Regions from separate parts of the Paenibacillus sp. 7516 genome, predicted to be linked through region 2. Evidence: riboswitches for the same ligand, from Rfam matches in the RefSeq annotation. Region 2 holds a riboswitch; each other region holds the start of a gene.
What was found. A riboswitch is a leader RNA that binds a small molecule or an ion and turns the genes downstream of it on or off. The one in region 2 is predicted to bind thiamine pyrophosphate.
Positions count from the first base shown of each region.

Region 1: another riboswitch for thiamine pyrophosphate. It lies ahead of CHI14_RS11665 (ABC transporter ATP-binding protein); the one in region 2 lies ahead of CHI14_RS00535 (thiamine phosphate synthase).
Region 3: another riboswitch for thiamine pyrophosphate. It lies ahead of thiC (phosphomethylpyrimidine synthase ThiC); the one in region 2 lies ahead of CHI14_RS00535 (thiamine phosphate synthase).

Region 1 covers NZ_NPBI01000012.1:79,436-89,294, reverse strand. Annotated here, with positions in the region: gene CHI14_RS11675 (ATP-binding cassette domain-containing protein) at 1-575, shown strand, start outside; gene hisC (histidinol-phosphate transaminase) at 594-1,721, shown strand; TPP riboswitch at 1,827-1,929, shown strand; gene CHI14_RS11665 (ABC transporter ATP-binding protein) at 2,100-2,861, shown strand; gene CHI14_RS11660 (ABC transporter permease) at 2,848-3,660, shown strand; gene CHI14_RS11655 (ABC transporter substrate-binding protein) at 3,753-4,820, shown strand; gene thiM (hydroxyethylthiazole kinase) at 4,872-5,684, shown strand; gene thiD (bifunctional hydroxymethylpyrimidine kinase/phosphomethylpyrimidine kinase) at 5,681-6,493, shown strand; gene thiE (thiamine phosphate synthase) at 6,493-7,158, shown strand; gene CHI14_RS11635 (MerR family transcriptional regulator) at 7,355-8,098, shown strand; gene CHI14_RS11630 (hypothetical protein) at 8,298-8,780, opposite strand; gene CHI14_RS11625 (deoxynucleoside kinase) at 9,017-9,673, opposite strand; gene CHI14_RS11620 (deoxynucleoside kinase) at 9,670-9,859, opposite strand, start outside.
Region 2 covers NZ_NPBI01000002.1:93,697-103,555, forward strand. Annotated here, with positions in the region: gene CHI14_RS00515 (hypothetical protein) at 1-35, shown strand, start outside; gene CHI14_RS00520 (hypothetical protein) at 32-583, shown strand; gene CHI14_RS00525 (hypothetical protein) at 570-1,565, shown strand; gene CHI14_RS00530 (ABC-F family ATP-binding cassette domain-containing protein) at 1,704-3,254, shown strand; TPP riboswitch at 3,364-3,473, shown strand; gene CHI14_RS00535 (thiamine phosphate synthase) at 3,716-4,342, shown strand; gene thiO (glycine oxidase ThiO) at 4,373-5,605, shown strand; gene thiS (sulfur carrier protein ThiS) at 5,602-5,805, shown strand; gene CHI14_RS00550 (thiazole synthase) at 5,809-6,576, shown strand; gene CHI14_RS00555 (ThiF family adenylyltransferase) at 6,573-7,622, shown strand; gene CHI14_RS00560 (response regulator transcription factor) at 7,784-8,476, shown strand; gene CHI14_RS00565 (C40 family peptidase) at 8,617-9,117, opposite strand; gene CHI14_RS00570 (thiamine diphosphokinase) at 9,405-9,859, opposite strand, start outside.
Region 3 covers NZ_NPBI01000041.1:61,390-71,248, reverse strand. Annotated here, with positions in the region: gene CHI14_RS27540 (lipoate--protein ligase family protein) at 1-578, shown strand, start outside; gene CHI14_RS27535 (hypothetical protein) at 649-873, shown strand; gene CHI14_RS27530 (Fe-Mn family superoxide dismutase) at 1,020-2,318, opposite strand; gene CHI14_RS27525 (alpha/beta hydrolase) at 2,481-3,506, opposite strand; gene CHI14_RS27520 (IclR family transcriptional regulator) at 3,868-4,611, shown strand; TPP riboswitch at 4,734-4,847, shown strand; gene thiC (phosphomethylpyrimidine synthase ThiC) at 5,137-7,011, shown strand; gene CHI14_RS27510 (hypothetical protein) at 7,276-7,965, opposite strand; gene CHI14_RS30240 (hypothetical protein) at 8,145-8,312, opposite strand; gene CHI14_RS27505 (zinc ribbon domain-containing protein) at 8,816-9,592, opposite strand; gene CHI14_RS27500 (helix-turn-helix transcriptional regulator) at 9,665-9,859, opposite strand, start outside.

The DNA.
Region 1 (9,859 bases), on a different contig from region 2:
TTATGCTGGGCAACAGAAAGCTTGGCAGTACAGCACCAGAGACACGGTTTCTGTTTCAGGAAGCCCGACTGCTGCCTTGGAAATCCGTGCTGGACAATGTACGGCTGGGAATCCCCGACAAGAACGATGCACGCCAGTCACTTCGCAATGTAGGACTTGGAGAGCGTGAAGGTGACTGGCCGGGGGTATTATCTGGCGGACAAAAACAACGTGTTGCCTTGGCACGGGCACTCGCAAGTCATCCGCGTTTACTGCTGCTGGATGAACCGCTGGGTGCATTGGATGCATTGACCCGAATTGAGATGCAGCAATTAATCGAACGCTTGTGGGTAGAAGAAGATCTGACTGTCATTCTGGTCACTCATGATGTCAGTGAGGCGGTTGCGCTGGCTGACAGGGTGCTGTTAATCGAGGATGGTCATATAACGATGGATACCCGAATTACGCTGGAACGTCCACGTGTTCGGGACAGCGGGTTTGCTCATTTTGAAAATCTTATTCTAAATCGCTTGTTGACTCCTTCACAAGAGACACCACAGCAGATAGCCCAGAAACAGATATCATTCTCGATCTAATTCCATTGGAAAGAAGGTATGACTATGCAATCCCTCTCAACCGTTCCCTCTCCTCCTGTTAAAGATCTGTTAAATCAAATTCCGGCTTATACACCTGCCAAATCCATGGAACAGATCCGGCGGGAATTGGGACTGGAAAGTGTAGATCGACTTGCAGCGAACGAGAATCCGTTTGGCTCTCCTCCCCTGGCAGCGGAAGCAGTCAGATCGCTGAGCTCCGATCTTCTGGCTCAATACCCCGACGGTTCCAGCCAACTGCTGCGTGACAAACTTGCGGAACGTCTGGGTGTGCGTACCTCCCAACTGGTATTTGGCAGTGGATCATTCGAGCTCCTAACCCTTACCGCTCAAGCCTATCTTAATCCCGGCGAGGAATCACTCATTCCGGTCCCCTCCTTTAACTGGTATAAGGGCGCTACGCTGCTTGCAGGCGGGGCTATTCATGAAGTGCCTTTGGTCAACCATTCACTGGACCTGGAGCAATTCCGGCAGCGGATCAATGCTTCTACCCGAATCATCTGGCTGTGCAATCCGAATAATCCAACCGGAACCATTTTCACGGCAGATGCCCTGCTTGGTTTACTCGAATATGTGCCCTCCCATGTCGTGGTTGTCCTGGACGAAGCGTATTATGAATTCGCGGAAAGTGAGGATTACCCTGATACGGTTAAGCTGCTGGAGCAGTATAATAATCTGATTATTCTGCGGACCTTCTCCAAAATATATGGACTGGCCGGCCTGCGAATTGGATATGGCATCGCGAATGAAAGCATCATTGAAGGCATTAACCGGGTCAAGCTGCCCATCAGTCTGACAGCCGCATCCCAAGCCGCTGCTTCGGCCAGCCTGGATGATCATGAATTTGTTTCTCATTGCCTGCACTACAATCGTCAGGGACGGGAAACGTTAACGCAATCCTTTGATCAGTGGAAATTACCCTACATCCCTTCCGAAACCAATTTCATCATGGTGGATCTGTTGCAGGATAGCGGCCCGATTACCAAAGAATTGTTGAACAGAGGCATCTCTGTCCGCGGCGGTGCCGAATTCGGTATGCCTACCTGGCTTCGGATTACGATTGGCACACCTGAGCAGATTGCCCGTCTGATCGGTGAGCTTGATTCACTGTTACATTCAAACAATTAGAATAGGTTACTTTCCTAACTTCTTTACGCACACTTCTTTTAAGCCGCCCTCTTTACATCTCGCGTGAATGTGATATATGCTGTGTACACAACTGCATATCTTGAACGATTGCACTAGGGGAGCCTTGCGGCTGAGACGAATGAATGTATTCGGACCCTTTGAACCTGATCTGGATCATACCAGCGGAGGGAAGTGGAGCGGACTTTCAGTTAACGGATTTTTTTCATATTCATATGAACATGAATGTCGGTTGAACTTAACAGGCCCACTCATTTCTCCGGAAATGGGCGGGCTTTTTCGCGTTTACTTAAATACAGATCGCAAACAACGTGCATTTCCGTTCAGGCAGTTTTTATTCCAAGGGGGTCAAGGAACCAGATGAGCAACGATGTACAGATTAACAACATGACCTTCACTTTTCCGGATCAGAGACATTCCCCCGTGCTCTCCAAGGTGTCGATGTGTGTAAAAAAGGGAGAATTCGTCTCGCTGATCGGCTCCAGCGGATCGGGCAAGAGCACGCTCTTCAAGCTGCTGGCAGGTTTGCTTGAACCGACAGATGGCACGATCGAAATTGCTGGGGTGCCGTCAGGACAACGACTCGGGCGGGTTGCCTACATGCCGCAGAAGGATTTGCTGTTATCCTGGCGGACGGTTATGGAGAACTGCCTGCTTCCCTCGGAGCTTGCTCCGAGGAAGCAGGACAAGATGAAGCTGCGCACTGACATTATGGCCGGACTCGACAGATTCGGCTTATCCGGCTATGAGAATGCCTACCCGGACGCACTGTCCGGCGGCATGAAGCAGCGGGTCGCCCTGCTGCGCACCTTGCTGACGGGAGGACAGCTGATGCTGCTGGACGAGCCCTTCGGCGCGCTTGACGCCATGACCAAGCGGGAGATGCATCGCTGGCTGCTTGAATTGTGGGAAGGCCTCGGCAAAACGGTGCTGTTCATCACGCATGATATTGAAGAAGCCCTTTTATTAAGTGACCGGATTATCCTACTAACTCCTGGCGGTCGGCAGCTGCTGGACATGACGGTGCCTCTGCCCCGTCCGAGACATTCGGGCATGGTCTATGATCCGGATCTTATACAGATGCGACAACGGTTGGAGGAACAACTACATGCGAAGCTTTAATGTCAGCAGATGGTTTGCCCGCTATGGCCTGTTCGCTGCGCTTCTCCTCCTGATGCTTGCCAGCTGGGAATGCATCGTTCGATTAGGCTGGGTTCCATCTTTCATTATCCCTGCACCTACATCGATAGTAAGTTCTCTAGTTGAGTATCGGCGTCTGCTCCTCGGAACCCATCTACCTGCCACATTGATGGAGGTAGCAGTTGGCTTCGGCTTGTCCATCGTGGCCGGAAGCGCTCTGGCAGCGGGCATGCACCTCAGCCCTTCGATTGAAAAGGCGCTGTACCCTTTCATCGTAATCAGCCAGACGATTCCACTGATTGCCCTGTCTCCTGTATTCATTCTGTGGTTTGGCTACACACTCTGGAGCAAAGTCGCTGTGGTGTTTCTGATCGCATTCTTCCCGATTGTGGTCAGCACCTATGATGGTCTCCGTCAAGGCGACCCGGAACAGCGCGAACTGCTGATGACCATGGGAGCAAGCAAGTGGGATCTGTTCCGCAAGCTTCAGGTACCTCTTGCGCTCCCCTCTTTCTTTTCAGGATTGAAGATGTCAGTGGTGTACTGCGTGGTCGGCGCAACCATTGGCGAATGGCTCGGAGGCAGCAAAGGTCTTGGTTATTTCAGCCGCAGAATGTCAAGCAACATGAATACGGATGCGATGTTTGCCTCCATTCTGCTGTTATCCTTGCTGGGCATCGGTCTGTTCGTGCTTATTGCCTGGCTGGAGCGAACCCTCGGATTGAAGCGGAATGCAGACCATGCACGCAGAGGAACGTCGATGAAAAGGCAATCGCAATGAGATAACAAGTGCTGCTCCTTCCTGTCGATCTCTTTGGAACATATCAGCAATTGGAACCAAACAAAAATGAACGAAACGAGGCTCATTTATCCATGAGAAAAAAGAAAATCATTCACATCCTGCTTCCTGCCCTCATCTGTTTATTGCTGATCGTCAGCGGTTGTGGCAATACAGGTGCCAAGCCCTCATCGTCCGATCCCGATCCCCAGATACAGGGCACAGATTCAACAACAACCGGATCGTCGTCTGGTGACCATGATTCATTGTCCATCATGCTTGACTGGTATCCGAACGCAGTCCATTCCTTTATATATGCAGCACAGGAAAAGGGATATTTTGCAGACCAAGGTCTCGATGTGGACATTCAGATGCCTGCCGATACGAATGATGCGCTCAAGCTTGTAGCTGCTGGCAAAGTGGATCTGGCGCTGAGCTATCAGCCGCAAATTATGCTAGCCCGTGGAGAAGGCATTCCCGTTCGATCCATTGCCGCTGTCGTTCGGCATCCACTCGTTCATCTGCTGACGGAAACGGACGGGAAGGTTAACTCACCCAAAGATCTTGAAGGAATGACGGTAGGGTATTCCTCCGTTCCCCTATATGAAGCCATGGTACGTACGATGATGAGTCAGGATGGCGGTGATCCGGACCGCATGAATTTGGTGGATGTCGGTTTTGATCTGATCCCTTCGCTGGCCTCCGGTCAGGCCGATGCGATCATGGGTGGATTTATCAATCATGAGCAGTTGATTCTCGAGAAAGAAGGTCATGCCGTCAAATCGATTAATCCCGTCGATTACGGCGTGCCGGATTATTACGAACTCGTTCTCACGGCAAGCGACGAGGGAATTGAGGCGAAGAAGGAACAGCTCACCCGCTTCGTCAAAGCGATCCAGGAAGGTCAGAACTATGTGACTGAGCATCCGGAAGAAGCATTGAACATCCTGCTCGCACACGAAAATGAGACGTCCCCGCTGGATCGGGATATTGAAACAAAGAGCCTGGACATTCTGCTGCCGCTCATGACCGAAGAAGGTACCTCGTTTGGCTGGCAGGAGACCTCCTCCTGGGAAAACGTGCGGAAGTGGCTGGTACAACGTGAGTTGGTTCCGGAGTCGGTTCAAGCCGAGGATGCGTTTATCAACTTGCAGGAGAAGTAAAACGTTCAGTTGCTGCTATAAAAATAATGGCTTATCAGGAGGGAATTTCATATGTCATATCTGGCACGTGTTCGTACTCATAATCCACTGGTTCACAATATTACCAACCTCGTGGTTGCTCCCTTTACGGCCAACGGTCTGCTCGCTCTGGGCGCCTCTCCCTTCATGGCATATGCGCATGAAGAGGTAGCCGATGTTGCCAAAATGGCCGGAGCGGTCGTGCTCAACATCGGCACACTCGATGACCAGGTCGTTCAGGCCATACGCATCGCCGGACAATCGGCCAATGCCCATCATGTGCCAGTTGTACTCGACCCGGTGGGAGCTGGCGCTACGGCCTATCGCACGGATACGGTTCAGATGCTCGTGCGTGAGCTTCGACTTACCGTACTGCGGGGCAACGTAGCCGAAGTCGCCAATGTCATAGGCGAGAACTGGAGCATCAAGGGTGTCGATGCAGGCCAGGGCGAAGGGGACCGCATCGGGATCGCCGAGCGGGCAGCGCAGAAGCTTGGCTGTGTTGTCGTTATCACTGGACGCGAGGATGTCATTACGGATGGACAGACCACGTTCCTTACGCAAAATGGACATGCCCTGCTCACCCAGGTCACTGGTGCAGGATGTTTGCTCAGCTCCATCATAGGTGCCTTTGCTGCGGTTGCACCGTCAGGAGAAGAATTGCTAAGCAGTGTTGTTGAAGCACTTGCCTTCTATGGCGTTGCAGCCGAGATCGCGGCAGCGCGCACGGCCAATCTCGGGCCAGGTAGTTTCCAGATCGAGCTGCTAAACCAGCTTGCGCTGGTAACCCCGGACGTGGTCGCTCAGCAGGCTCAGGTTCGACAGCTTGGCGGTGATACCCAATGAGTATGGCGCAGGCACTCACGATTGCCGGGTCGGATAATGGCGGCGGGGCCGGCATTCAGGCGGATTTGAAAACCTTTCAGGAGCTGGGCGCTTACGGCTTGTCTGTTATTACTGCCGTTACCGCACAGAATACACTGGGCGTTCAGGGAGTCTATCCGGTTCCCTTGGAAGGCATTGCTCGGCAGCTGGATTCTACAGGTGAAGATTTCCAGCCCGGAGCGGTAAAAACAGGCATGCTCTTCAGTGCAGAAACCATTCGCCTGGTTTCCGAGAAGTGGCGGCAATTCGGCTGGACCAATCTGGTCATTGATCCGGTCATGGTAGCGAAAGGTGGTGCCCCGTTACTCCAGCAGGAGGCGGTGCACGCCCTGGTCACGGATCTGCTTCCACATGCATTAATCACAACACCGAATATTCCGGAAGCCGAATTGATCACCGGAATGACCATCCGCAATCTGGCGGATCGTGAAGAAGCTGCCAGACGAATCGTGCATATGGGCTCTGCGTATGCTCTGGTCAAAGGCGGACATGCTGAAGGTAACGGGATGATTGTTGATGTGCTCTATGACGGCACGTCCTTTCACTATCTAGAGAACGTACGCATTGTGACACGCCACACCCATGGAACCGGATGTACGTACTCTGCCGCCATTACGGCCGAACTGGCCAAGGGCTCGTCTGTCCTGGCTGCCGTAACAACCGCGCGAGCGTTCATTCAGGCGGCCATTGAGGACGAACTGGGGATTGGGGCCGGACACGGGCCAACGAATCATTTTGCGTATCAGCGCAGACAGCGGGGTGAGCAGTAATGCGCAGATGGGATGCAGAGGCGGTACGTCAGGCCATGCAGGTGTACCTGGTGATGGGCAGCGTGAATACCACGCTGGACCCTGTGGATGTGCTGCGCCAAGCCATCGCCGGCGGCATCACGCTGTTCCAGTTCCGCGAGAAGGGAACTGGCGCCCTTGCTGGCGAAGCCCGCATCTCGCTTGCGATGCGACTTCGCGAGGTGTGCAGCCAGCACGGGATTCCGTTCATCGTGAACGATGATGTGGAGCTGGCTGTGGCAGTGGAGGCCGACGGCATGCATGTCGGCCAGGACGATGCGGACGCGGCGCTGGTACGCGCCCGCATCGGAGCCGGGCGGATGCTAGGCGTATCCGCCCACTCCGTGGCTGAGGCGCGCCGTGCCGTGCAGGCGGGCGCCGACTACCTTGGCGTCGGGCCCATGTACCCGACGCGGTCCAAGGCGGATGCCCACGCTGTGCTGGGCCCCGCCGGGGTGGCGGAACTGCGCGCCGCAGGCATCGCAGTTCCGGTGGTGGGTATCGGCGGCATTACGCCCGATACCACGGCCGCCGTGATGGCGGCAGGAGCGGACGGCGTAGCCGTCATCTCCGCCATCGCGGGCGCGGCCGATGTGCGCGCAGCGGCTGCGCAGTTCGCTACGGCGGTGCGTGGGATGCAGGCATAGCCGTGCCTCCCTGCACCGCCTCCCCTCCCCACACGCTGGGGCAGGCTGCCCCTACCAGCATGACTGCCTCACCGTTTACCCAACATTATTGTTCCATGCTGTTCCGGATGCGGCCTCCTGGCTCGCATCTTTTTTTGCCTGTTGACTCTCACGTTACGTGACGCTATACAATCGGTGGTGTAAGGAGGTGTTGATCATGGCCATGAAAGTCAAAGAAGTTGCCGAGCTTGCCTCGATCAGTGTGCGCACACTGCATCATTATGATGAGATCGGATTATTGACCCCGGACGAAGTCACTTCAGCCGGATATCGGCTGTACTCGGATGCCAATCTGGAAACACTGCAGCAGATTTTATTTTTCAGAGAGCTTGATTTCTCCCTGAAAGAGATCAAAAGCATTATCACGAATCCTTCCTTTGACCGGGAAGGAGCACTGCAGATGCACCGCCGTATTTTGCTAGAAAAGCGTCAGCGACTTGATCAAATGATCGCCACCATTGATCGAAGCGTTTTGCATATGAGAGGAGAGATACACATGACAACGAAAGAACAGTTCGAAGGATTCGACTTCAGCAAAAATCCGTATGAACAGGAAGCCAGAGAGCGTTGGGGAGACGAAGCTGTAGAAAAAGCAAACCAGAAACTTCAGGGCAAATCTGCCCAAGAACAGAAAGCCCTGTCTGATGAAATGAATGAAATTTATACACGACTGGCTGAACTACGTCACAACGATCCTGCCTCGAACGAGGCTCAGGCAGGAATCGCCGAATGGTATGCCTACCTGAACACTATGGGGAACTATTCCGCGGAGGCTTTCAGAGGACTCGGACAGATGTATGTGGAAGACGAACGCTTCACGCGTAATATCGATCAATTTGGCGAAGGCTTGGCCCTGTTCATGAGGGATGCGATGGCGGTCTTTGCTGACCGTAAGAGCTAATGCTATATGCTTTTCTCATGACATCCGATCTACTCCAAGTATAAAAAAGGGACGTACGCCAGTAGGCGTTACGTCCCTTTCCCTGTATCTCAGCCGCAATGTAAGGGACCCCTTCCGGCCCTTCACTCTGAGTACTTTTTACATGATATAACCAGTGACTACATTGCACCGTTCTGATTACCGAGGTAGCGTTCTCCTATTAAGCTCTGGGCGCTTGATCGGATGACGAAGCCGTCGATGCCAGGCTGGTCTTCGCCATGCGTGCCGGAATCCGCCATGCGGATAAAATAGCCAGCACGATGAATAACAGATCAATCGGCTCACTGAAGTAATCGGTAATGGTTGCGAAGAACTCGCGGATGATCTCAACATCAAACGCCAGTTCCATCATTCCGATATCTCCGAACAACTGGGATGTAAAATAAACCACGGTAAGATACTTACCCAGCAAAATGCCGAGAAGTGCGAAAATAACCGCAATGATTTTATGTACCGTTGCAATCCGTTTGTTGGAGAACAACACAACCGCATACCCCGTAAGTGCCCCAATCAAGATAGCGATAAGCCCCACCTCATATTCCGTTGATGCTGCAATTGCTGCCCACACGGCTCCCCCAACAATCGCTGCAATCAACCCACCGATGATCGGCAAGCCAATTCGGATTCCTTGTTTCTCTTCCACGTGCTTTTCCCTCCTGAGTCATGCTTATGCTTATTTTCCAGAATTCACCTTTCTTATGAAACCACAAAATGTGCCTTCTTTCAACAAATTTCTATTCTTTTCTGAAAATTATAAGAAAGAAAGCACGGCGATTCGCATTATATATTACAGCAACGCAAAGATCCCTTCTGCCAGCCTTAAGCTGAAGAAGGGATCTTTAACTCCGGATCATTTATAATCCAAACTCTGCTGACATCTTATGCTTGCGCTTCTTTGGACGGCTGAATGACCGCAGCAATCTGTGCCAGAATCGCATCAACGGAAGCCGGATCATGTACATCATAATGATCAATGTTCAGACGCAGTACCGGACAAGCGGTGAACTGATCAATCCATACCGAATAACGTTCATGCATATGTTCCCAATATGAGCGGTCAGTTTGAATTTCCATTTCACGTCCGCGTTCCGTGATCCGGTTCAAGATGGACGGCAGGCTGCCTTCCAGATAGATCAACACATCGGGATGAGGGAAATACGGTGTCATCACCATCGCTTCAAACAAACTGCTGTACGTTTCGAAATCTGTGGCTGACATCGTGCCCTGATCCGCATGCATTTGTGCAAAAATTCCCGTATCTTCATAGATGGAGCGATCCTGCACGAACCCCCCGCCAAGCTCGAAGATCTTCTTCTGTTCCTTGAAACGCTCCGCCAGGAAGTAAATTTGCAAGTGGAAGCTCCAACGCTCAAAATCATGATAGAACTTCTCCAGATACGGATTATGATCGACCTGCTCCAGAGATGTCTTGAAATTCAAACGCTGCGCAAGTGCTGCCGTTAACGTGGACTTGCCCACGCCAACCGTACCTGCTACCGTAATTAATGCATTCGCCGGAATGCCATAGTTATTCATTTGATATACTCCTTTACCTGATTAACAATCTGCTTGAAATGTTCAGGATGCTCCACAAAATCCAGCTGCTCCGCATTTACTTTAATAATGGTTGGCGGGTTCGTACCATCTGCCAGGTAGGCCATGCCTGTTTTGTAATCCGCGATCAATTGTTCCATATATGCCGGGTCCATGTCCTGTTCAAAG
Region 2 (9,859 bases):
GAATTGCATTTTGGAAGGAGGCCAGTATCAATTGATAAATGCTGTATCCAAGCTGCTAGCAGTTATGCTGGCAGTACTTCTGCTATATGTATATCCGGCTGCAGAAACGGCAGATCGACAAGATGATATAGCGCGAATGACCACTTATCAGACGGTTACCCGTTTTGTGGATTCGGTCAGAACGAAAGGTTACATTTCTCCTGGGATGTATGCCGAATTTGAAGAACAGCTGGCGCGAACAGGCAATGTTTACGAGATTACCATGGAGCATCTGCACAAAAAATATGTTCCTCACTACATCGATCCGATGGATCAAGGTACATTTACAGGATCGTATGAGACGGTACAGGATGCCTATTACTCAGCACAAATCTTAGAAAAAATGTTTCCTGTCTCGGACAAGTATGCAGCCGATGATCCGCCTCGTAGATACACACTGACCATGGGTGACTTCTTCACGATTACACTTAAAAATACCAATCGGACACCAGCCATGCTGATTCGCGAGTGGCTGAATGGTACGGCTCCTGCGGCAGCAGTGTTTACGACTTATGGAGGCATGGTTCTGAATGAAGATTACTGATTTGTCCATTGTGTTTGTTCTAATATTTCTACCCTTTTTTTGGATGATTTCTCGGCATACCCTTAATGCGGATGAAGCTCATCTTCTAAATCAAAGGTATAGATCGGCCCTCCAAACAGCTGTATTGGACGCGGGAAATGTAATGCACCAGAATGAGAAGCAAAACAGTGAGGCAGGCTATGATTCCACCAAATTCGTAAAGGCAGATAAGGAACTGGCGCTTCAGACATTCACTCAGACGATGGCCTTGAATATGGGCATACATGATGATCCTAATGCGATACATGCATTGTTTGATTATATACCAGCCATAGTCGTACTAGATTACGATGGTTATTATATCTTAGCTAAGGAAGGGGAGATGACTGGTGAGACTGATGATTCGTACCGCCAGGTATGGAGTCCTAAAATGCCCTATACATATTCAGATTCAGACGGAAGCAGCATTAATTTTACACTCGACGGTTATGTATATGCTTATGATGCCGTTCAGGGGAAATGGATTGAAGGTTTTCAAAGAGAACTCGCTTCAACTAGTGGAATTCCCTTGCTGCAAAATTCAGATTCGTTTGAGCAGGTCAGACAAACTCGCATTGTCATGAGCGTACAGGAGAATCTCGCCGAAGTCATTAATCGGCATAATGAGTTTGCAAGAAGAAACGGGATATCCTATACGTTTACGCTGCCTCTTATTTCTCAGGAGGATTGGTACAATACGATTAATGATACGGGGATCATGGCCTTTATTCAGGGCTTGCCTGTAGGGAGCCAGAAGGTAAACACCTATGCCATCGGTGGAGGAAGGCTGGTTAAAAGAACAGCAGTCATTGGAGGGATAGAACCTTCTACCAGCATAAAGTATTATTATCCAGCAACTTGTAAGAATAACTTCCGAGCTGAAGAAGTTTTTACCGATGCGAAGCAGGCCGCGGCGGCGGGGTATTTTGAGGGGAATTGTTACATTAACAAGGTTGTTCACTAAGTAAGACTGCTTCGCCTACTACATTGCTTTCAGAAAAGGCAGGTCCTGTGCTAAAATAGGGTTTCAGTTCAGAACTTGACCGGTATCAACTATACCGAATAAAAAGTAATGTTAAATAGATAGGAGCAACCTCATCTCATGAGTTTATTGTCAGTGGAAAACGTCAGTCACAATTTTGGTGACCGCACGTTATTTAAAAATGTATCTTTTCGTTTACTTGCAGGAGAGCGTGTAGGCCTGGTTGGAGCTAATGGTGTAGGAAAGTCCACTTTAATGAACATTTTGACCGGAAAATTGCTGAAAGACAGCGGGAAAGTAGAGTGGACACCAAAGGTCCGGTACGGATATTTGGACCAGCATACCAAGCTGACTCCTGGCAAAACAATCCGTGACGTTTTAAAAGATGCCTTCCTTCCCCTGCTTGAGCTGGAAAAGGAAATGATGGCCATTACTGACCAGATGGCTGATGCAGATCCAGACCAGCTTGAAAAATTGCTGGAAGAAATGGGTGAAATCCAGGAGCAGCTTGAGCAGGGCGATTTTTATTTGATTGATGTAAAAGTGGAAGAAATGGCGAATGGCCTCGGATTATCCGCTATTGGGCTTGATCGTGACGTTGCTGCTCTAAGCGGGGGACAACGAACCAAAGTATTGCTCGCCAAGTTGCTGCTCGAGAAACCGACGGCTCTTTTGCTGGACGAGCCAACCAACTACCTGGACGTAGAACACATCGAATGGTTAACACGATATTTAAAAGATTATCCTTATGCATTCATCCTGATTTCGCATGATACGGAGTTCATGAATGAAGTCGTTAACGTCATTTACCATCTGGAATTTGCTAAATTGACGCGTTATGCTGCCAACTACAATAAGTTTCTCGAAATGGCCGATATGCAAAAAGCTCAACATATCGATGCCTATGAGAAACAGCAGGAATATATTAAGAAACAGGAAGATTTCATTCAGCGTAACAAGGCAAGAGCCTCCACTTCCGGACGTGCCAAAAGCCGCGAGAAGCAGCTGGGCAAGATTGAACGAATCGATCGCCCAGATGAAGCGGCAAAACCGACATTTAAATTCAAAGATGCCCGTGCCAGCAGCAAAACAGTATTCGAGGGAATTGATTTTGAGATTGGTTATTCCTACCCTTTGCTGCCTAAAATGACAATGACAATCGAACGTGGTGAGAAGATAGCCATTGTTGGATGTAATGGTGTAGGTAAGTCGACGCTGCTTAAAACCATCTTGGGGAAAATACCTCCGATTAGCGGTAAAACGTTCCTGGGGGATTATCTGGAGACGGCTTATTTTGAACAGGAAGTCCGTGCTGGCAATATTACGCCGATTGAAGATGTGTGGAACGAATTCTCCCATCTGACACAGAACGAAGTACGAGGACATCTGGCACGCTGCGGTTTGAAAAACGAGCACATCACTCGTCCGCTGAGTGCGCTTAGCGGAGGAGAACAAGCGAAAGTTCGCTTGTGCAAGCTTCTGATGCGTGAAAGCAATTGGATCCTGTTTGATGAACCGACAAACCACCTGGATGTTACAGCAAAAGCGGAACTAAAACGAGCCCTGCAAGAGTTTAAAGGTACAGTATTGCTCGTTTCCCATGAACCTGAATTTTATCAGGATTGGGTCACCAAAACATGGGACGTCGAAGCCTGGTCTGAAAAAAACTAGTTGTTGCGGAGCAATGAAGTGCTCTACAATCAAAACCTTCATCAACATTAGATTAAAAAATCAACGGTGACAAAAAAAGGTGTCTATGGTAACATAGGCTACAACTTCATACGATCACTAGGGGGGCCGCTCGTTGCGGCTGAGATGGAATAATGCGATTCCGGACCCTTTGCACCTGATCTGGATTATACCAGCGTAGGGAAGTGGCGCGTTTTAGTTAATGATATGGGCCAATTAATATTCGATATTATAGCGAATGTAGATGCTCACAAGTGGAACATGAAGGTATCTCGTATATATCAAGGCTATGGTTTAATAGCTTGTATACCTGACAACTGGCATGTAAAGCTCATTTAACTAACTGACATGTTATCGCGGCCACTCCCTACGGGAGTGGCTTTTTTGTGCTTACATATTGACGGCAGGGAAGGTGAAACCAAACGGATATCTCTAGGAAACTTATGAATTCATTATCGTTTGAACTGCATGCTGTTTCGCCGGGCATAGGGGATGAACAACGTTTTGTGAAGATGGCAGCGGATGCATGGCCCTGGCTTGACTATATCCACATTCGGGAGAAGCATCTAACGACCGAACAAAAAATTCAATGGGCGTATAGTTTGCTGTATGCAGGAATTCCATCTGATAGGATCGTGATCAATGGTCTTAGTGATCTGGATGATTTGGAAAAACATGTATTATTTCAGGGGGTTCATTGGGGTCAGTCCAATATGGCGAATATTCAAGGCAGCAGCCTGAACAAAAGCTATCGACTTCGTCTCGGCATTTCTGTTCATTGTCTTCACGAAGCTAGAGAAGCTGAAGAACGCGGAGCAGATTACCTCTTTTATGGTCATGTATTTTCCTCCAGCAGCAAACCTGGGATCAAGCCGAGAGGGCTAGTTGCACTGTCTGAAATATGCTCATCTGTTTCCATCCCCGTAATTGCCATTGGCGGTATTGGACCGGCAAACATAGCAGCTGTACGTGCAGCTGGAGCAAGTGGTGCCGCAGTAATATCTTCTATATGGGCCAGTGATAATCCCGAACGCTCAGCAGCAGCCTTGAGGCGGACTGTTGAACGATAGAAATTAAGAATAAATCACGGAGGTGAATGAATGAGCGGAGAAGCAAGAGGCCGAAGACGAAGTGGCAGCCTTTACCGAAATGGAGCAGCTTTTACGACCCAAATACGTGGAGAAATTCGTGGCAAGCTTCATGCGGAAACGATTGTTGTGGGAGGCGGCGTTATAGGTTGTGCCATCGCGTATGAGCTAGCTTCACGAGGTAAGGAAGTGATTTTGATCGAGCGTGCGCGTATTGCAAGTGAGACATCTTCTGCCGCAGCGGGCATGTTAGCTGCAGACAGCGAGTCGTTTCATACTACTGTGATGTCAAAGCTAGCATATGAAAGTAGAAAACGACTGCATCAGCAAAAAGAACAGCTTCAACGACTAAGCGGCATCGAAATTGGCCTGCAGCAGAATGGATTTATTACACCATTTCGGAATGAAGACGAGATGATAAAGTATAGTGATACCAGAAGAAGTACAGATTTGCTTACAGAGAAAATATGGTGGGATCATTCCAATCTTCAACGTGAAGCTCCATGGATAAGCAAGGAAACTTTCGGAGCTCTATATAGGGCTTCAGAAAGCGAGCTTCTTCCTGTCAATTTGACACGTGCCTATGCGAGGGCAGCTCAGACAATGGGAGTCAAAGTATTCGAAGGAGTACAGAATGTAAGTCTAACTGCGGATTCGAGTGGAATCCAGGGTGTGGAAACGTCGATTGGAAGATTAACGTGTAAGCATGTTGTTGTCGCAGCTGGATTACAAGGTGGAGAGATGTTGAAACAGGTGGGTCTTAATCTGCCCACTCTTCCGGTGAAAGGTGAAATTGCAGCAATTCAATATGCGAAACATGATGCAGATTACAGACCTGACAAGACGGTTTATGCAGATAATGTATACATTGTCCCCAAAGCAAACGGCGAAGTCTGGATCGGAGCTACCAGTTTACCGGGGCGCTCAGATCGGGATGTTACTGTTGGAGGTATTCAAAAGCTGCTTACATCCGCAGCAGGCTGGGTCCCTGGAATTCAGCAAGCCCAGTTTATCCGTGCTTGGGCAGGGGTTCGACCAGCGACTCCTGACGGTTTGCCTTATCTGGGAGCTTGTAAAAGCATACCTGGGCTATATGCCGCATTTGGACATTACAGAAACGGCATCTTACTGAGCGCAATAACCGGCAGTCTGATGGCTGATTTGATTGCTGGCCATTCTTCGGAGGAACTTGGCATTGATGAATTGAGTCCGGAGCGTTTGAGCAGAAAGGAGATTATGCAGTGAACATCATCGTAAACGGGCAGAGCATGAACATTGATGACGATTTGAATCATGTGGATCAGTTGCTGCAATCCTTTAATTTGCAGGTGAAAACTGTGGTGGTTGAGTTAAATCGTCAGATTTTGATGAGGGAGCAACACGCATCGACTGTATTAAGAGACGGAGACCGAATTGAGATCGTACATTTTGTGGGAGGCGGTTAAAACATGCTGAAGATAGGACATCATTCATTTCACTCTAGATTGTTGTTGGGTACGGGCAAATTTGACGATTTGGATGTACAGAGTCAAGCGGTAGAAGCGTCAGGAACCGAAGTGTTGACTTTTGCCGTTCGACGCCTGAATTTGGAAGAACGGGGTAAACGACACTTCCTTGATACACTCGATTTAAAGCGATTTACTTTACTCCCTAACACCGCAGGAGCTTCCACTGCAGAAGAGGCTGTCCGAACTGCTGAACTTGCCCGTGCCTCAGGACTTTGTGATATGATAAAAGTAGAAGTGATCGGAGATGGAATCACACTGCTGCCAGACCCGATCGAAACGTACAAGGCCTGTGAGATCCTGTTGGAAAAAGGATTCACCGTACTGCCTTATATCTCGGATGATGTGATTTTAGCCAAACGGCTTCAACTGCTCGGGGTTCATGCAGTCATGCCAGGTGCTTCACCAATCGGAGCAGGAAGAGGCATTATCAACCCGTACAACCTGGAAATCATATTGGAGCAAGCGGTTGTTCCTGTAATTGTGGATGCAGGATTACGGTCCCCCAAGGACGCTGCTTATGCCATGGAGCTGGGGGCGGATGGTGTGCTGCTGAATACGGCGGTGTCCGGTTCGGGAAACCCGGTTAAAATGGCAAAAGCAATGCGAATGGGAGTTGAAGCGGGAAGACTTGCTTATGAAGCAGGCATGATACCCGTTAAGCGTTATGCGGCAGCCAGCAGTCCGGCGGAAGGAATGGTTCATACATGATAGAAGAAACAAATTCAACGGAGCAAAGTGATCGATATTCGAGACAGGAACGGTATGCTCCGCTTGGCAAAGAAGGGCAGCGCCGACTGAACAACAGCAGGGTTGTTATCGTGGGCGCCGGTGCACTGGGAACCGGCATTGCGGAGACGCTCGCCAGGTCAGGTATTGGACATATTACCATTGCGGACCGGGACTATGTGGAATGGAGCAACCTGCAGCGACAGCAGCTCTATGTTGAACAGGATGCACTTCAGCGAATGCCAAAAGCGATGGCAGCCGAAAAACGCCTGCTCGATATCAATTCCTCGATTGTCATTGAAGGCAAGGTGATGGATGTCCGTGCAGACGAGCTGGAGGATCTCATTCAAAATGCAGATCTCATCATGGATGCCACGGATAATTTTGATACAAGGCTGCTGATTAATGACATGTCCCAGAAATACCGCATTCCCTGGATTTATGGGGGGTGTGTGGGGAGTTATGGTATCACGTATACGTTCCTGCCCGGGGATACCCCTTGTTTGAACTGTTTACTTGGCGAGGTACCGCTCGGTGGTGATACTTGCGATACATCGGGCATCATACCTCAGGCTGTGCAGATGGTAACGGCGAACCAGACAGCAGAAGCGATGAAGCTTCTTAGCGGTAATGAAGGTGCGCTGCGGCGTAAGCTGTTGTCGTTTGATGTATGGCGGAATGAGTACATATCCATAAATGTGGATGGGGCCAAAAAAGCAGATTGTCCTTCCTGCGGAAATACCGCCTCCTATCCTTACCTTTCCGCTGCCAATCTGGAGAAAACCGATGTGTTATGCGGCAGGGATACGGTTCAGATTCGTCCTTCTCGCTCCATGAAGCTGAATCTTCAAGATACGGCTGAGCGTCTGAGGAGGCTTGATGAAGGACCAGTCGAAGTCAATCCGTTCCTGATCTCTTTTACGACAGGGGTGCATCGATTGGTTATTTTTCAGGATGGACGTGTTCTGGTTCATGGTACAAAAGATACTGCAGAAGCTCGTACACTCGTACATCGATACTTTGGCTAAATGATTAAATTCTCCAGTCTGTTCCCTATAGGGGAATGGACTTTTTCGTTTTACGGCATGCTAAGCAAACAATAGGTTGCTGTACTTCTGGTGGAAATGATAAGGAAATTGGTCATTTTTACACCTTGACAGCGGTTTGAGACAGGCCGGGTGAAACGAAAATGAAAACGTCCATTTTACTTATTGGTGCCAAAGACCGAACGAACTTGATTAAGGAAGTGTTGTGTGCCGAGAGTTACTCCGTTTTTGATATTAAATGGGAAGAGCTGTATCAGGAACAGGACGCTGGATTGGAAACCTGCAGCATGATTATTGGCGTGGTGGATGAGGAGCACGACACTTCAATTGTGGAGGAACTGCAGTGGCTAATGGAGTACAAGGAAGGCGTCGTTCCTATAATCGTGCTTACACCACAGGCACCCCCGGAACAGATCGTCGCTTGGCTTGATCAGGGCGCAAATGATGTGATTGTTGAACCGTTTCAGTGGAAAATCGTGATGGCGAGAATTCGAAATTTACTCCGCGTCTTCTCGAATGCAGCCCGAACGGATGAGGAGGTCATCGTTGTGCATGATCTTAAAGTGAATCTGCGTTCACGCAGGGTAAGCCGTGCAGGGGAATATCTCATGTTGACACCAAAAGAATATGAACTGCTGGAATTTTTGGCCAGACACGTGAATGAGGCATGTACGCGGAGTGTAATTCTAAGGGAAGTGTGGGGGTATGATTTTGCGATGGATACCAATGTAGTGGACGTATATATTAAACATTTGCGTGTTAAGGTGGATAAAGGGAGAGATATTAAACTGATCCATACGGTACGCGGCATCGGCTACATGCTTCATACCAGTTAATGAATGACTCCCAGCGTCCATATGACGTTAAGTTACCAAAATACGCCTGTTTGTAATCCTGAGAAATCCGGGTAAATATAAAAGGACCGGATCCAAGATCCGGTCCCAACTGCCTGTCTATAGTATAAATTAGAGTATAACTACAGTACGCGGCGAGCTTTAATATATGTTCTTTTCCAAGTACCGGAATTCAGATCCGAGATGGTTACACCAGGAGAGCCGTAAGTGTGCAGAATTTTACCATTTCCAGCGTATACTCCTACGTGAGTAATGTTTGAACCTGTGGAACGACTACCGCTCGAGAAGAATACCAGATCTCCAACACGCAGGTTAGCCTTCGATACAGCCTTACCTTCTTTGGATTGTTTTACAGACGTACGTGGCAAATCTACACCATACTTCTTAAAGATATATTTCATAAAAGAAGAGCAGTCAAAATATTTCGTAGTGGATGTTGACGCGCCAAATTTATATGGTGTTCCCGTAAATTTTTTGCCGTAGTTTACGATTTGTTGTCCAGTAGATACGGATGCAGTTGCTGCTTGTGCAACAGGTGCATTTGTCATTAATACAGCTCCAAAACCTAATGTAGCGCACAACCCGACGGTTACGGCCTTTTGGACTAAGATGTTTGTTTTCATGTTGTTTGTTACCTCCAAAATTCGTTTTCGTTAAGTTGCTAAAGCGAGTATAACAGGTTTGTAACAGCCTAGAAATTGGATACACCGCTATAATCCCTTGTACAGCCTAGGTTTGGGTTTCTTTATTAAAAAATAATTAAAAATGTCAAAAAATTAATCGTTGACTTATATGTTTGGACAGAAAACTAGAAAAGACCCTTGATAATCAAGGGTCTTTTCTAGTTATGATCGTATATTCCGTACATTTTATAGGTTACAAAAAAGTAATAACTATCGAGAATATAGGTTTAATCTTTGCTCTGTATGATAAGTAATAATCCACTGTCTATGGATACAGTTCCTGATGCTCCAAGGAGTTTATTGCTTATTCCCAACGATTGTCCCATCCGTATGGTAGCTTGATCAAGAGGATACAGGAAGCCATCTAATGTAATACCCGTAACTTCTGGAGTGAGGGGCAGTAATGAAATGTATTCATATCCCCGGTCCTCCACTTCTAATTTTGATGTTGTCAGCATCATATAGTTGTGTTCGTCCTGAATGGTACAGAAGATATGATGCTGCATAGCACGAACCATAATATGTACATTGGCCAAGGTGTGGTCCAGTCTAGTCCCCGTAGCTCCAAGCATCAGGATACGGGTAGGTTCGTGGTCTAGTGCCGTCTCAAAGGCCATTTCAGTGTCTGTCCAATCTTTTGCGATAGGATCAACCGTGATCATGCGCTCACTGTTTTCACGCA
Region 3 (9,859 bases), on a different contig from region 2:
CGCAGGGAACCGCTGTCTGTGTTCGTCCCTCTGGAGGTGCTGCTGTGCCTCTTCATCCGGGCGTGGTTAACATTTCACTGATTTTGCCTAACCCGGCCCGTGCTATTAATATTCACGATGACTTCCGCGAGATGGCTGCTCTAATTGCCGAGTCGTTAACGCCATGGTCGAATCAGGCACGAACCGGAGAGATCGAGGGTGCCTTCTGCCCCGGTGATTATGATGTCAGTGTCGGCGGCCTGAAATTTTGCGGTATCGCCCAGCGAAGGCAGGCGAAGGCTTATATTATTACGGCTTTTATTATCGTCGAAGGGCATGGAGACAAGCTGGCGGCAGAGGTGCGCAGGTTCTATCAGCATGCAGCAGACGGCCTGCAGGAAGGGTATCCCGATGTTCGCCCCGGCACCATGGCGAGTCTTCAAGAGCTGGCAGGAGTGCCTTCTGCAGCAGCTTACACCGCTTCCCTGGTCCGTACGCTTCGTAATCGATACCCTATGGCTGAGACTGACCGCGTATTGTCTGTTGATCGAGAGGCAGTCAGGCGGACGGCAGAGCAGATGAAACTGCGCTACGATTAGTATCGTTCGAGAACACTTGGAATTGGTTAATAGAGATGATATGATGTGATTTCGGAAGGAGAGTGCCAAGATGGAAACTTTGAGATATACATTTGAATATGAGGTTGTTTCTTCAGGCGAGAAGTCTGAGTTCAGCCAAATGGCAACAAGCAAGGAAGAAGCTGCGGCTTTGATCGTTGCACGTATTGCCGACCTGGAGTTCACGGGTGAGGAAGATATCAAGCTGGGTGACCTGATTGCCATCAGCAAACAGGTTGGGGACAACTATGTTGCGTGCGAGGGCTGTGCTTCCTAGTCTATCATGACGCGTCAGAGACCTATCCAAATACAAGCAAGTCTTCTTGAATCAAGAGGCTTGCTTTTTTTATTGCAATGAAGAAGAGATATCTGGCAGTCTACCGGCTGGAGATATCTCTTTTTTTTCTTGTTCCCTTTTCGGTTCTAGTAGGGTGGCCATAACAGCTTACGTGCCGTTTCGTAACGTTCAGCCACCGCAGGCCAATAGACGACATTCCACCAGTCCTCGATATATTTCTTGCGCTCATTCTGATGTTTCAGATAGTAGGCATGCTCCCATACATCCAGCGGCAGAAGAGGTACGATGTCGGACTGGGACAGGTTCTGGTGCTTCTCCGCCTGTAAAATCTCCAAACGGTGTGCCCGTGGACTCCAGACAAGCAGAGCCCAGCCGCTGCCTTCCACTTTGTTGGCTGCTTCGGTGAATTGATTTTTGAATGCCTCATAACTGCCGAAATCCCGTTTGATCTGTTCAGCAAGCAATCCGGAAGGCTTGCCGCCGCCTCTGGGATTCATGATCGTCCAGAAGATCGTATGCAGGTAATGGCCTGCACCATTGAAGGCAAGTTCTCGTTCCCAATGTTTGACGAGTTCGAAATTATTCTTTTTACGTGACTCTGCCAGTTTCTTCTCGGCTGTATTGAGTCCATCCACATAGGATTGATGGTGCTTATCGTGATGAATGCGCATCGTCATCTCGTCAATATGCGGTTCAAGTGCGTTGTAGGCGTAGGGCAGAGGAGGCAGCGTGTGTCCTCCAATCGGAACAGGTCTCTCCTTCACAGGAGGTGTAGAAGGCAAGGTGATGCTCTCTGTCGTACCGGAAGAAGACGATAGACCGGAGACCTCTGAAGACTGCACCTGTGAAGAAGATGATGAAGGTGCCAGGGCTGATGGAGCATTCGTTTTTCCAGCGATGGATGACGGCTCCTCTGCTGCTTCGCGCTCGGTGCGTCCTGACAATTGAACATACTTTTCCAAAGAAAAGGGTGTATCACTTGCCGTATCCCGCATGATTCCGGGCTGAATTAAGGTATCGAGTACGCCGAGGAAATACTCCGATTCGCGGATAAAATGCAGAATGACTGCCTTAGCGAGCGGGACAGCTTGCACAGCGGCACTTTGCTCAAGCAGGACGTACAGCTGCCTGATGAACTCCCGCGATTGTGAACGTGCAGAGGCGACAAGCTGTTCTACACATCCGATGATGTACGGGGCAGGCGGATGGGTTCCGGGTAACAGCTGTTTCAACAGCTGGCTCGCTACCTTCTCGGTATTTTTAAACGTCACTGCCCATTCTTCAAGCAGCTTCACATAAGTGGGCTCCAGATCGGGAACCAGTGCCCGAATAACAAGCGTATGCTCTTTCTCCTGCTCCTTCCAGAACCTTATCTCCTCCAGGATGCGCAGAGGTAGCAAGGGTCCATAGCCAGACCAATTCATATGCGGCAAACCTCCATTCAATTCAATTGTAATATCAGCCCTTCAAGGGATAGGGTGTGTGATTAACCTTTTATAATCGTCCCAAAAGTATATTCTCCTGCCATGTTGTCCTATGTGTGCATAAAAAAAGAGCCCCATAGGGGCTCTGATCACCGGAAGATTCTATTCACCGGTATTGGTATTTTCCACATCGTCGCTGCTTGTCTTCGTCACATGACTCAGGAATGTAGAGACACGGCGGAGATACTCCTTCGGATGTTCCCGGAAGATCAGCTCATGATGCGCGTCCTGTACGATCCATTCCTCTGAGTAGGTGTTCGTCTGGTTGGCAGCGAGAAGCTCGGCGATCGGATATGGAGCTTTCTCGTCCTCCGTCCCGTGAATGAAGAAGATCGGGAACGGATAGTCTTTCTTTTTGACTTCCTGATACGGAATCTGCTGCAATCCGGTGCCATTCAGAACCGGGAATAACAGATTCATAATCTGCAGAGTTGGTTGTCGCGGCAGATCGATCTGGTTATGAATGTTGTGATACAGCGTATCCGGCTCCAGCAGGAAGGTGCTGTCGAGAATCATGGCATCCACGTTCTCGGTTAGCAGCCCCGTCTGTAATGCTGTGCCTGCGCCCATCGAGAATCCCCAGACGACAAGCTCCTGAGCACCGCGCTGCTTGGCGAACTGAATCGCACCAAGCAATTGCTGGGACTCGGCTTTGCCTCCTGTAGCGACTGCCTTGTTCACCTGTGAGGCGAAACCATAGTCAAACATCACTACATTGAACCCGAGCTGGTGGGCATAGTGAGCCAGGTCATACATGGGAACCCAGGTTTCCTCCCGATTGGCCCCATATCCATGACTGAAGATGATGGTCTTGTTGACTTCCGTGTCTGCGGGGATATACCAGCCCTGCATCGTACGGCTGCCGTCTGCTGCCGGGAACGTGATATCCTCATACTTCATGTTCTTGGCCTGCATTGGATTGGAGAACACGGGAGCTACGGTCGGGTTGGATAATACCCAGGCAATATAGCCGTGTAAGGCAATGAAACAAAAGAGCAGAAAAAATACAACGGAGAGCAGCAACGCTACGATAATATGTTTGAACCGGATCAGCCTCGGTGATAACGAAGAAGGCAGATCGGACACTTTCGTTTGCAGCGGGGCTTCGCTCTGGGATGTCGGAAACATGATTGCCCCTCCTTATTAAGATCAATTGAAGATAACAACGAGTTCAGATTAGATCGTATGTCTTGGTGTCCTTGCTGGCATGTGCAGCAAAGTCTTGCTTTTATATCTTTATCGTATGTTTCCATATAGTCAAAGTCAATTGATTGGAGGCATTTGTTACGCAATTGTTATATAGTTCAAAAGATATATGGGTAACATTTCCTGATGGTGCAAATTGCAGGGGATTTAGTCTTATAAAAAGAAAATATTTACACTTCTTATCATCATGATTTGGCTCATTTTGGTTTACAGATGAGATCGTTTCTCATATAATTTATGTAACCAAGTTTCATGTGATGAAACATGAGGAGGGCATTATGCCATGGAAGACCGCAAATTAACCGTCCGGGCTGTGGAACGGGCGCTGGATATATTATTATGTTTTACCACACGGAGCGATCTGGGACTCACGGAAATTGCGAGCCAGATTGGTTTGCACAAAAGTACGGTTCATCGTCTGATGGCGACGCTGGAGGAGAAGGGTTTCGTCATTCGCGATGCGGCCACTGAGAAATACAGGCTGGGCATTCGGATCTGGGAGCTGTCTGCTCATATGTCCCGCAGTGATGACCCTGCCATTTTGCTGCTTCCTGCAATGGAGCGGCTCAGAGATCGATTGGGAGAAACGGTCAGTCTGTACCTGCGGGACGGCAGTGAACGTATCCGTATTCAGGCTGTTCAGAGTGATCAGGCCATTCGGCGGGTGGCTCCGGTTGGCGTACGTCTTCCCCTTTCCGTAGGGGCATCCAGCAAGGTACTCATGGCATTTGCGACGGAAGAAGACCGGGAGGAACTGATGAATGGCCCGGAATGGCCCGTATTTATCGATCCCGAAGTTTACCTGGCACAGATGGGAGATATCCGGGAGAATGGATATGCGACCAGCTACGAAGAACGTGAGCCTGGAGCGGCTGCAGTATCGGTGCCCATTATGGATCGGAAGGGGAATATTGCTGCAGCGCTCTCCGTATCCGGTCCTGTTAGCCGCCTGTCCCAGGAAACTTTGCACGAATATGCACCTGTACTGAAGGAAGCGGCCGCGCAGATGGGCCTCATGTTGTCCTGATCCGGCATGCAATGGAATATAAAGGGTTGTTTTTCTGATGAGCTTGCGCTAGTCTGTAATGGACAGCCCGACGGGGCTGGAATGAATTGAATATGGAACTGCGGTACACATACCGCAACTTGTAACGTTACTAGGGGAGTCCGAATTGTCCGGACTGAGACGGGATCGCAAGAGATTCCGGACCCTTTGCACCTGATCTGGATCATACCAGCGTAGGGAAGTAATCGGCGATATAACCACGAACACCTGCATAATCTAGCCTTTGGCATGTCTCCACTTGTAGGAGCTTGGCATCAGGCTTGCTTGTTATGGGTGATGGACATAAGCCGGTTCCCTCGGGAACCGGCTTTTTTATATACAGTGTCAAGCGATCATCCGCAGCAGAGGGGGGGTATCTTCTTTTGCGGGGGAGCTGGAGTTGGGTATAACCCACTTATGCCAAGGCCAGATTCGGTCTGAGCTATGCCGCTGTAATGTTCTTTCTTCGGAAGTTGGCCGCTCTTTTCTTGCCTATGCGTGGATGATATGGAACGGGTGCACGAGCAATCAAACTGGCCCATCCATGGGACGACCAACGAGGAGGAAGAGGTAGCGATGAATACAAACAACAGAACAACGGTACAGGAACATTCAGGACAGGGATTGGAAAAGGGAGCAGTGGTGGCGGGACGGGTCCAACCGTTTCCCGGCAGCCGCAAAGTTTACATTCAGGGCTCGCGTCCGGACATTGCAGTACCCGAGCGTGAAATTGCCCTTCATGACACGAATACACCCCAAGGGGTGGAGCATAACGAGCCACTTCGCGTGTACGATACGAGCGGCCCTATGACGGATCCCGGATTTCACGCCGATATCCGGGCAGGTCTGCCCGCTTTGCGTGCACGCTGGATCACAGAACGTAACGATGTAGAGGCGTACCAGGGACGTACCGTCAAACCGGAGGATAACGGGCTTAAGCCAGGAGGGAAGAGAACCGGAGCTGAAGAATATCCAGGCCTCCGCGGCAAACCGCTGCGTGCACAATCCGGACGCTGTGTCACTCAGATGCATTATGCGAGGCAGGGCATCATTACGCCTGAGATGGAGTTTGCTGCTATCCGTGAGGGCGTGGAGCCGGAATTCGTCCGGCAAGAGCTGGCGAGCGGCAGGGCCATTCTGCCATCGAATATCAATCATCCGGAGAGCGAACCGATGCTGATCGGACGTCATTTCCACGTGAAGATCAACGCGAATATTGGCAACTCTGCCGTATCCTCTTCGATTGAAGAAGAAGTGGAGAAAATGACTTGGGCGGTACGATGGGGGTCCGATACGGTAATGGATCTTTCCACAGGCAAGGATATCCATACCACCCGGGAGTGGATCATCCGTAATTCCCCGGTACCGATTGGGACGGTGCCGCTGTATCAGGCGCTGGAGAAGGTGAATGGCGAAGCCGAGGCACTTACCTGGGAGTTGTACCGGGATACGCTCATTGAGCAGGCAGAGCAGGGTGTGGATTACTTTACGATCCATGCAGGCGTGCTGCTGCGTTACATACCGATGACGGCCAAACGGATGACCGGCATTGTTTCAAGAGGTGGTTCCATTATGGCGGCATGGTGCCTTGCACATCATCAGGAGAACTTTTTGTACACGCATTTTGAGGAAATCTGTGAAATCATGAAAAGGTATGATGTAGCCTTCTCTCTCGGAGATGGACTCCGCCCGGGCAGCATCTATGATGCCAATGACGAAGCCCAGATGGCTGAACTAGCTACGCTCGGTGAACTGACACAGATTGCATGGAAGCATGATGTGCAGGTGATGATTGAGGGGCCAGGACATGTGCCGATGCATAAGATCAAGGAGAATGTCGACCTTCAGATGGAGATCTGCAAGGAGGCACCATTCTATACACTCGGTCCGCTGACAACCGATATTGCACCAGGCTATGACCATATTACCTCAGCCATTGGAGCGGCGATGATCGGCTGGTTCGGAACGTCGATGCTCTGCTATGTGACACCAAAGGAACACTTGGGCCTGCCGAACAAGGATGATGTTCGGGAAGGCGTTATTGCCTACAAGATTGCGGCACATGCCGCTGATCTGGCCAAAGGCCATCCGCGTGCACAGCGCCGGGATGACGCGCTGTCGAAGGCCCGCTTCGAATTCCGCTGGCGGGATCAGTTCAACCTGTCACTGGATCCGGAACGTGCGCTATCCTATCACGATGAGACCCTTCCGGCTGAAGGGGCCAAGGAGGCCCATTTCTGCTCCATGTGTGGGCCTAAATTTTGCAGCATGCGCATTACGCAGGATATTCGTGCCTTTGCCGCAGACAAGGGCTTGTCCGAGAATGAGGCTGTAGCAGCCGGGATGCAGGAGAAGGCTGAGGAATACCGGACTCGATCCTAAGCTCGTTACAGCGCAATTTAAGCAGCCTAAGATAACTAAAAGCCGTTCTCTCCACTACTGGGAGAAGAACGGCTTTTTGGTTGTAATCCTTTAGCTTCGTTGATAAGAAATGTAAACTTCCGGATATTTCTATGTTGGAGCTAGCTAATGGCTGCTCCTGCACAGCGTTGGCGTCAGGTATTCCTACGAGTGCAGGCCCTCCTTCGAGAGCCTTTTTAATGCGTGAAAGGCAGAGGTAGCTTTCATTCCTCGGAATAACCCTAACTAACGCCTACCAATATTTAATTGCTGCTCCAAATAAGATGCCAGCGATTCGAGCGGGCTGTAAATCTCACTACCCGTATTTGCTGAAGCTAGGGCAGCCGCGGGAGCCATGGACAGCTGAGCAGCTACAATTATTTTCTCTGGTGACTGTACAGCTAGCTGCTGCAGGCCCGTAGTCACCATCTCCATATATCCTTCCTTATCGCCGCGCATGATCAGCTCAAATGTACCAGGAATTAATGCGGCCTTCGTTCTCGAAGCGGCGGCAACGTTTGCCTGCTCGTTGATTTCACCTTGCTGTAGTGCTTCATTGATCCGCGCCATCGTTCCTTCAACCGTTGCTGCATTGGTAAAAGCAAGAATGTATTCCTGCGAATCCTGCTGCAGCTTATGCAATAATGGATCATCAATACCGATAACGGGGATGGAGACATGCTGTGCTTCGTGCGCCAGTACTGCGGCAAACAGGGTGCAGGTGACCAGAATGGCATCTGCATGACACTGGGCAATCCACTTTAATGTCTGGGATACTTTTTCTCGAATGACAGCCTCTGAGAAGTTCTTATCCTGCTTAAGGCGATCCAGACCGGGATCGACATAATGCACAAGTTCCACTTCATAGGAGGCGAGCGCCTCTTCAATGAGTGCGATGTTGGAGTAGTGAGCGTGATAACAGCCGATCGTGATCATAATGACATCCCCTTTGCCAATGCTTCTTTTTGTGAGTCGTGAGTGCTGCAGATATTTAATCTATTATAGAAATGCGACCGGGAACTGTACAGCGTTTAAACCAACGCCAATAACCGTCTCTCCGCCAAACGGCAGAAGGACGGTTCTATAATCAGACTCCAATACAGTCAGGTTTCATTTTATCGCATGGAAGGAGATGCGTTCTTTTGAGCCATTTTTTGCTGCAGAATCTCGTGAAAGGATAGACCTTGAGTGTTCTCATTCTCCTTTTTGGGAGCAGTGGTCGCCGTGTTGCGCGGATATTGGTGGTGGTACGGGATCATTTGCTGAATAGGCATGCGGATCATCTTGGTTCCTCCTTTTGGGTTAGATATATAAGTTGAGCCTATAAATATTAAATTCATCTTATATGGGCTATGTATTTAAACAGGTAGTCGTTCCAAGTGCGCATATAGGTACATGTGACTTGTTAGACGAAATCGGGAAATTATGACGTAATTCCAATTGGATTGTAGTGATTTTACCCCGTATTCAGGAGATGTAAACGGTTTGAGGGAAATTCAGGAGAAAAGAACCTGAAATAAAGGGTTTGATATGGGAGGAACGAATCGGTTGTTAAGTGAATAGTCCCAGTTTTAGGAATGTCAATTATGTCGAAAATAAGACAAATTATCTGGGAGAGTAGGTATCGTTGAAGCTAACTAACTTGGTACCATAGTCGGTTGTGGTGAGCGAGAAGGGGGGAGTTTTATACGTGTTTTGCAGGTGAAACAGGGAGTTGCACAAAAAAAAGCCATCCAGCGAACTGGACGGCTTGTGTAACGTTATCAACGCATGTAAATGAAAGATGTCACTGTTCTGTAGTTGGCCTAGCTTGATTTACCGCAATATAGATATCGACCTGAACATGGGCAGGATCCATACTCCGTTCATCATATAACTCGAAATCACCGGTAAACGTTCGCTCATTCTGATTGCTCCAGCCCCAAACGGCGCCCCATGCTTCACCTACAACTTCTGCCATTGGACCCTTGCGGGAGGTGAATACGGCGTATGTTGCTGGTGGCAATTCAACCGAGTTCATGCCAGCAGGTAGCGTTTCATCTGCAGCTACCTCGTGGCCTACGAGGATGGTGTATTCCCCGTGTATACCATCGGTATAATCTGTATAGCAGCCGTATCGGGGTGCTTCCGGTGCAGGGATGTGCCCTGATGAGAAGTAGCGGCTCCACAGATCCTGAATGCAGCCATGGCCGCTCATCTCGATCGCGTTGGTCGTTCTAGCCGATATGCCAGCCAGGCGTTTGCCAGGAAGTGTAACATATCGAACAGGTTGAACGGAGTGCTTATTGTTGTTACCTTCTGGATTGGAGGGGCTCCATCGTTTCAAAAAGGGAAGCTGATTGCGCAGCATTGCCCGCGCTGATTCCTCACCCATACCTTCTTCCATGAGGATCGCGGTGCACATCTCAATCATGCCTTCCATTGTAATGTTGGGCTGTTGGAACATGCCTTCTTTGTAGCAATAGATGCAGTATTCACGGGTTGCACTTCCATCTGCTTCCGTTCCGAATTGGGTAGGGGTGGTCAGCGGCATTCCGCAGCTCTGGCATATAGTGACGTTCATTCACAATTCCTCCTCGTTATGTAAAGCTTGAATATAGATGAAGTATAACGAGAGGAACTGGACATCAGTCTGTCAGGTTTGCGGAGGAGCAGTATAATTTTGCACGATTTGTTCTGCAATCCGGCGAATCTCGTCACGTATATGAAGAGGCTCCAATACCTCTGCATCTCCGCCAAAGCCAAGAATGAACCCGTACAGCCAGTTATCTTCTGGAAAAGCCACCTGACTTATATAATATCCCTGGCCGTCGGGGATCACGTTCTCTAT